DNA from 3 places in the Desulfomonile tiedjei DSM 6799 genome. Region 3 is predicted to be linked to each of the others. Evidence: riboswitches for the same ligand, from Rfam matches in the RefSeq annotation. Region 3 holds a riboswitch; each other region holds the start of a gene.
What was found. Region 3 has a riboswitch for cobalamin ahead of DESTI_RS24380 (hypothetical protein). Riboswitches for the same ligand answer to the same signal wherever they lie in the genome.
Positions count from the first base shown of each region.

Region 1 (2,269 bases), 1.6 Mb from region 3:
GCCGAGGTGGTTATATTCGTATCGAACTGGCCGCCATTCCAGAAGTTGAGATTGGCGGCTCTGGTCGCTCCGCCGTTATCCACATTGTACTGCCCGAAAAAGCCTTTGTGACCGGTCTGATTGTACCACTCGTACGTCCAGTTAAAAGATCCCGCCAGCTCGAATTCCCACGCCATTGCCGGGGGATTAGAAAAAAGACAGAGACAACCCACGAAAAGTACTACTGGAAGGAGACATCTCGTCCCTCGCATGGTCCGTCCTCCTATTACAATGCAATCAGGTACAATTTTCTAAGATTATAGTATTGGCGTAGCACTTTGTTCGTTTTCGTGTCAAGTAAAATGTGTGATGATCCGGATCCATTCAGTTATACGTGGGGAAAATCCCCCCTCCCCCCCCTTTATAAAAGGGGGGTAAAGAAGCAACCCGAAATTCCCCCCTTAGTAAAGGGGGGTTTGGGGGGATTTGGAAAGTTGGAAGGACTGTGATCCGAGAAAAGATTCTCTCTACCCCGAGTAACTGAATCGTTACGATGATCCTCAAATTGCATCTTCTCTGAGAAGAAGAACGAACTAATCGAACTTACGGTTTGGTGGGATGAGGAGCAGTTCATATTATCAAACCGAGAAGTCCTTGACATGGTGAGGTCGGTCCGTCTATTCTCCGATCTGGTTGAACAACAGATTGTCCTAAACCGGATCTTCGGGGAAGACGGTGAAAGGCCGTCGCTGCCCCGCAGCTGTAACCGTAGACGAAATCCGTAATGAGCCACTGGAGCGTTTTTTCTCCGGGAAGGCACGGAGAGTAGGAAGAAACGGGAGCCAGAATACCCGAATTTCCGCGTGCCCTATGTTTCTTGCGCGGGCGAGAGAGGGTGTACCGTCGATTGACCCTCAAGCCCACTGGGCGAGAGGGTTTTGTTGTTCTAACGAAGGAAAATATTCGATGTTCGATTTTGGCCGTGCATTCCGTGCGGTCCAATCAAGGGTGTCGCTGCGGTTTGCTTTTTCAAAGCACACTCCACAACCTGCGCTCAGTGCGTTCTCAGGGAGTTAATCATGCATATTTCCGAAGGAGTTCTCAGTGCACCGGTATTGCTCACGGGAGCAGGGCTTACTGCTGTTGGTACGGCTGTCGGACTCAAGAAAATAGATTACGACCAGCTTCCCACGTTAGGTCTCTTCGCCTCAGTTTTTTTCGTCGCTTCGCTCATTCATGTCCCCCTGGGGCCTTCCTCCGTTCATCTCATACTCAATGGAATTTGCGGACTTCTCCTGGGATGGAGCGCTTTTCCGGCCATTTTGGTAGGTCTTGTTCTCCAGGCAGTCCTATTTCAGTTCGGAGGGCTCACCGTTCTGGGAGTGAACACTTTTAACGTCGCGTTTCCGGCTGTCCTTCTCGGAGGACTCTGCCGGAATTGCTTACATTCGGATTTCACTTTGGTGCGCTGTGTGTGCGTTTTTGCCTGCGGAGCATGCTCAGTCCTGCTCACGGCTGTGTGTGTGGCAATCTGTTTAACAGCCACAGGTGAATCTTTTGCTTCTGCAGCCACCTTGGTGATTCTCGCTCATTTGCCGGTTGCGGGAATTGAAGGCATTCTTACTGTATTCTGTGTGGAGTTTATCCGGAAGGTCAGACCGGAAATCCTACCAGCTAATTCTCCGGCGTAAAACTGCTTGAACGAAGTTCCGGTTTGAGACAACGGCGCATGAAGATGAGATATCTCATACCACTTCGCAGCTATGCACATAAGATAGCCTTTACGATTCTTGAAGATTGCGGACGTCAACGTCCAACAGTCCTGCCCCGTGGCGACAGTCGACGGCGACAACGTTCAGAGGTTGCGATTGGAGTTAATCGGGGGTATCCTGACAGAGATCGTTACTAAGCCACGTGATTGAACTCATGCGGTGATTCAGCAATGGATGCGGATCCGTCTTGGGAAATTATTAACAAACCAAAATTATGTCACAAAACAGGAGGGTTCAGATGAAACGATCCTTAATAAGTCCGCTCATGGTTGCCATTCTTCTGCTCATCGTCGTCACTTCCCTCACTGGTTTCGCCGCGACCAGTGAAGAAGTGTCGAGTTCGTGCGTTGCTCCCGCCCGAGGTCCCATCCTCGCCATGGCGCAGGAGTCGGCTGGTGGTCAGATTCAGACTCCTATGACACCAACGCAGCCTATTGCGAAGGTCGGCAAACCTGCGCCCGACTTCGAGGCCAATGCGTTTGTCAACGGTCAGTTCAAGAACATCAAGCTGTCCGACC
Region 1 is NC_018025.1:804,843-807,111, reverse strand. It holds gene DESTI_RS03505 (hypothetical protein) at 1-251, opposite strand, end outside; cobalamin riboswitch at 705-832, shown strand; gene cbiM (cobalt transporter CbiM) at 1,059-1,670, shown strand; gene prxU (thioredoxin-dependent peroxiredoxin) at 2,128-2,269, shown strand, end outside.
Region 1: linked by a shared signal. The riboswitch ahead of cbiM (cobalt transporter CbiM) and the one ahead of DESTI_RS24380 (hypothetical protein) in region 3 are both predicted to bind cobalamin.

Region 2 (2,269 bases), 1.7 Mb from region 3:
CTATCGTCATACTTGACCTTTCATCAGCTTTGAAGTGATGAGTTCACAAGAAAATCATCACCAAAATGGCATTATACTTAGTTTGTATGTGTTTTCAACAAAGCAACATGCGAGAGCGTAAATCTTACAGATTCCACGCGACGGATGCGATTTTTCGATGATGCAGCACGGACAATGCCGGAAATTCATGAAGCCGAACATTTGCTGAATCCGGAGGATTGCACGAATTCATCTCCTCACTTTGAGTGAATTTGTGCACGGATCACAAAACAGCTTGACATCTCTCGACCAGTGTTGATAGGATTTGTTTGATAGTCTTTTATTCTTAGTCCAAACCAACGTGCTTTGGGGAAGTCGGTGAAAGACCGACGCTGCCCCGCAGCTGTGACCGTGAACGAAATCCGCTAATAGCCACTGGAAGAAATTCTTTCGGGAAGGCGCGGAGACTAGGTCGAAACGGAAGCCAGAATACCCAAGCATGAAGGTCACCGAAGATGTCCTGCGCGGGCGGGATGGGTGAAAGCACGCAGACCACCCTCTTTCGCCCCAACGCGCGAAGGAGGGTTTTTTGGTTTCAGGCTGTACTCGTTTCTAAAATGAAGAGCAGGTAAGGAAACCCCAGGTTCCGATGGCGCCGGAACCCAGGGCAAGCGGGAATCTCATGTGCATTCCCTTCCCGCCATTATCCAAGCCTAAGCTCCTCAAGTCAACATCACTTTTTCTCGGCATGTTTGGACGGCCAAACAGCAGGTGTCGAAGTTTATCCGTATCTACCGCTGCACATTGGAGCCGGAACTGGAAGAAAAGGCAGGACATTGAGCCTGCTGTTCATTCCAGAATGGTGAGTGCAATCCGGATCATTTTTGGGTGAGAGTTTTGTCTCATGAGGAGGAATCCAATGAAGAGGAGTTTTATAGGATTAGTCGTCACACTTATCGGTCTATCGTTAGGTGTTCAGATGCAATGCCAGGCGGGCGGTATTTGCCCACCTCCAGGCTATTCGTCAATGCCATACACTCCGGGCTATATTGGCCCCCAGTCCCCATATCCAACCATGCCGGCGAACCCCGGCCACATGTCGCGGCGTGGAGGAGCCTGCAATCAGGCACCTCTTTCGTGTGTCCCTGTTCCCCACAAAGTTAGATCGTTTTCTGGGCCGGAATCCGTACACGACCCCAAACTCGTACCACTCTATGTTCGTGATCCCGGGCCGGTCAGACCTATCATTCAATGTACGGTGGGGCTGGCTGGAGCGGCGTTGGCATTGCCTTTCAGAATTGCCGAAATACTGTGCCCTGTTCCCAGAGGAACATGCAAGCCAGTGAATGCGCCTTCCTGCGGTCCAAATTATCCTGTTCCGCAGAGAGTGTCCGGTTGTTATCCGACGCAATCTCCCGCTGGTTGTTTTCCTGTTTGTCGGAGACCTGTTACCTGCGCTCCGGGCGGGCCTGCGGTTGCGCCGCTACCGCCGGTACCTTGTGTACCGACATGCAGTCCAAACCTTCCACCGATGCTTGTGGAAGAGTACCAGTTTCCGGCGCTGGCCCCCCAAAACCTCTTATCAGGAATCTGGAATTTGCCGGGAAGTCTGCTCCGAAATGGAAGATTTGCCGGAGACATTCACAAAGCTTCTCCGTGTGCTCCACCTATTTGTCGGTAGCCGATGCGAGGCTGTCGAGTTCAATTTCCCTGAGGACATATTAATCGGAGATGCAGACATGAGGGATTCAACTACTCTTCTCTATATCATAGTCGTTTGGTTCGTTTTAACGTTGACATGCTCCTTTGGCCCCGCACTAACAACGGTTAATGCACAGCAGAGATCGTCTTCAGAAACGGCACAGAATCTGCCGACAGAGCAGCTTGCTCCTGTAGAGATCGAAGCCCCGCGTCAGGATCGGCGGCAATCGCAAGCGAGAACCGGGACTACCGACGGGGGGTTTGGCACAGGCGATCCAATTCCTTCAGGCCAACCGGGTTCCGACTATCCACTTACTCCCGGTGAAGTGGTCTCCACAGGAGGGCGGCCTCAGAATCTCGCGAATGTACCCGCTGCAGTCAGTATCGTCCCGAACCGGGGCGTAGAATCGTTAGGGTACATAGGGGTTCCAAACATGATTCAAGGCCAGCCGGGTGTATATACGTCGGGCTATTCCGCTACACCTTTCGATGCCGCGGTTGTGTTGAGAGGTTTTTCCAATGAGCCGGGTAATAGAGTGTCCTTACTCTACGACGGTAGAACGCTGAACACTCCACTGGGTGACGCCAA
Region 2 is NC_018025.1:3,945,738-3,948,006, forward strand. It holds cobalamin riboswitch at 307-494, shown strand; gene DESTI_RS30825 (hypothetical protein) at 899-1,660, shown strand; gene DESTI_RS16685 (TonB-dependent receptor) at 1,719-2,269, shown strand, end outside.
Region 2: linked by a shared signal. The riboswitch ahead of DESTI_RS30825 (hypothetical protein) and the one ahead of DESTI_RS24380 (hypothetical protein) in region 3 are both predicted to bind cobalamin.

Region 3 (2,269 bases):
AGCGCTCCATTTCTGTGAGAAAGCGATTTGGCCGCAAACACGTTTTCGGTGCTTCTGTGACAGGAATAGTTCGTGAACTCCGCAAAGGGTCCTTCCGGTTCCCTTACGCCTGCAAGAATTTCCCCTTCGATCACTATCTCGGACCATGCCGGAACTGTAAGGTCTATGTGGCTGCATCTGCCGACCTGCATGGGTTGTCCCAGGAGCGCCCCTATTCTCGGGTACTTGCTTTCATCGTAGGGAACAAGCGCCATCGATCCCAATGAGATGGCTGGATGTACACCGAGAACAACGGCTGCTTCCAGATTTCTCCCTTGCTCCTCTGCCCTCCGGAAATATTCCCATAGACGCTGCCGGGAATGGAGACTGACGGCAAGCTTATCTCTTCCTTTTAGCTGCATCCGATGGTAACCGCAGGTTTCCGCCCCTGTGTACGGGTCTCGAGCTACTACTAGCCCTGCAGTTATGTACGGACCTGCATCGATAGGAAAATGCGTGAGGATGGGTAATTTGGTCAAATCCAGCTCTGCACCTACAAATTGGTTTTGCAGGAAAGCCGGCGCTTCGACGATCTCGACGGGTATTGACCGTTGAATGCGATCTGCGAAAGAAGACCCTATCTCTTCTGCAGTTACCCCCAGAGCACGTGCAAGCCGTTCCCTGCCAGCCAGGAGATTTGCCACCACCGGAAAATCCCGCCCTGAAATCTTCTCGAAAATCACCAGAGGATATCGCCGCATACGTTCTAACTCCATTATGATCGCAGTCGGTTCCCATACGGCATTCAGCTCTTCCGTAATACGCAGAACATCGCGAGGATTGTTCTGCTCGTACAATCTGATGAAATCGCGCCAATCTTGACTCATACATTATCCTAACCTGCCGCGGTACGGACCCGGGCAAAAGTCGATGAATCTTCTACGCTACAGACAGTCTTCCCGATGTTCTCTACAAATACAGGCGAACACTATTTTGTCAGTCCGGATCGTACAAGGTTTCCATAGATCAATTTTGTGAGGATCGTCCCTCCGATTATGCCGGCAACGCAGGTTATAGCCGCAGCAATTCCAATGACAGGGTAAGGCAGATTCAAAATCGTCCTGAGACCGACAGCGACACAAAGGTTTCCCACCACATTTGCGGATACTTGGGCCAGGAGAATCCTTGACCACGTCATGTCGGTGCAATTACGAACAGCCAGCGAAAAAACCAGTGAGCCCAGGCCATTTGCGGGGATGAAGAAAAGCGCCAATGGTGACAATCCCGTCGCGAGAGCCACGAGAGCAGCGACTTCGCCAGTGATAAATCCTGCAGGTTGGCGATACAGGAGCGCGACAAGCGCTGTCATGGTTGCCCAAGTCACTCCACCAACGATGACGCATGCCGGGTTGATGACAGCATCGATGCGATGTGCGACTTGTTGCACGAGCACAAAGACGAGACCGAACAGCACCGCGCCAACGAGAGATTCAGTATCTACCCGCGTAAACGTTAGCGAACGACCATCCTGTGTGAGTGCTTTTGCTGTGTTCATTGCGTCCTCCCTGTGATTGCTCAATAAAAAACCCCTACCTCAAAGGTAGGGGTTGCTTTTACCATCAGCTTTCCCAAGACCTGACACTCGTCTTCTGGCTTTCGGGTCTTCCTCCGCTCGCCCTTCCCATTCAGTTGGAACCGAACAGTGGCTATGCGAGCTTCGTCACCGATTACAGCGGCGGGTCCGCCACGGAATTGCACCGTGTTCCGTCAGTATCATGTCTTCAAGAGCACAACTTTTTTCTTTAGAGTGCCCGCAACAGCGAGCCTTGTCAAGCAAAAACGGTGAAATGCGTGTATCCATTCAGTTATACGTGGGGAAAATCCCCCCTCCCCCCCCCTTTATAAAAGGGGGGTAAAGAAGCAACCCGAAATTCCCCCCTTAGTAAAGGGGGGTTTGGGGGGATTTGGAAAGTTGGAAGGACTGTGATCCGAGAAAAGATTCTCTCTACCCCGCGTAACTGAATCGTTACAAATGCGTAACCATTTAGTCATAGCCGGGCACGCCCTGGAAGGGCGGCCCCAATAGTAGCCACGGGTGTCAGAAACTGTCTCAAAAGTCAAAATTTATCCCGGATCGTGCCACGAATTTCTCATCATCTCTCCAGACTGACTGTAGGAGCGCCCCCCGTGGGTGCCCGGTAGTGACCGGCCTCCGTGCCGGTCATTGCGGGAGGGCAGGCACGAGACCTGCCCCTACCACGATGGCGAATCGTGGCACGATGTTCTGTGG
Region 3 is NC_018025.1:5,685,592-5,687,860, reverse strand. It holds gene DESTI_RS24385 (UbiD family decarboxylase) at 1-866, opposite strand, end outside; gene DESTI_RS24380 (hypothetical protein) at 968-1,534, opposite strand; cobalamin riboswitch at 1,624-1,745, opposite strand.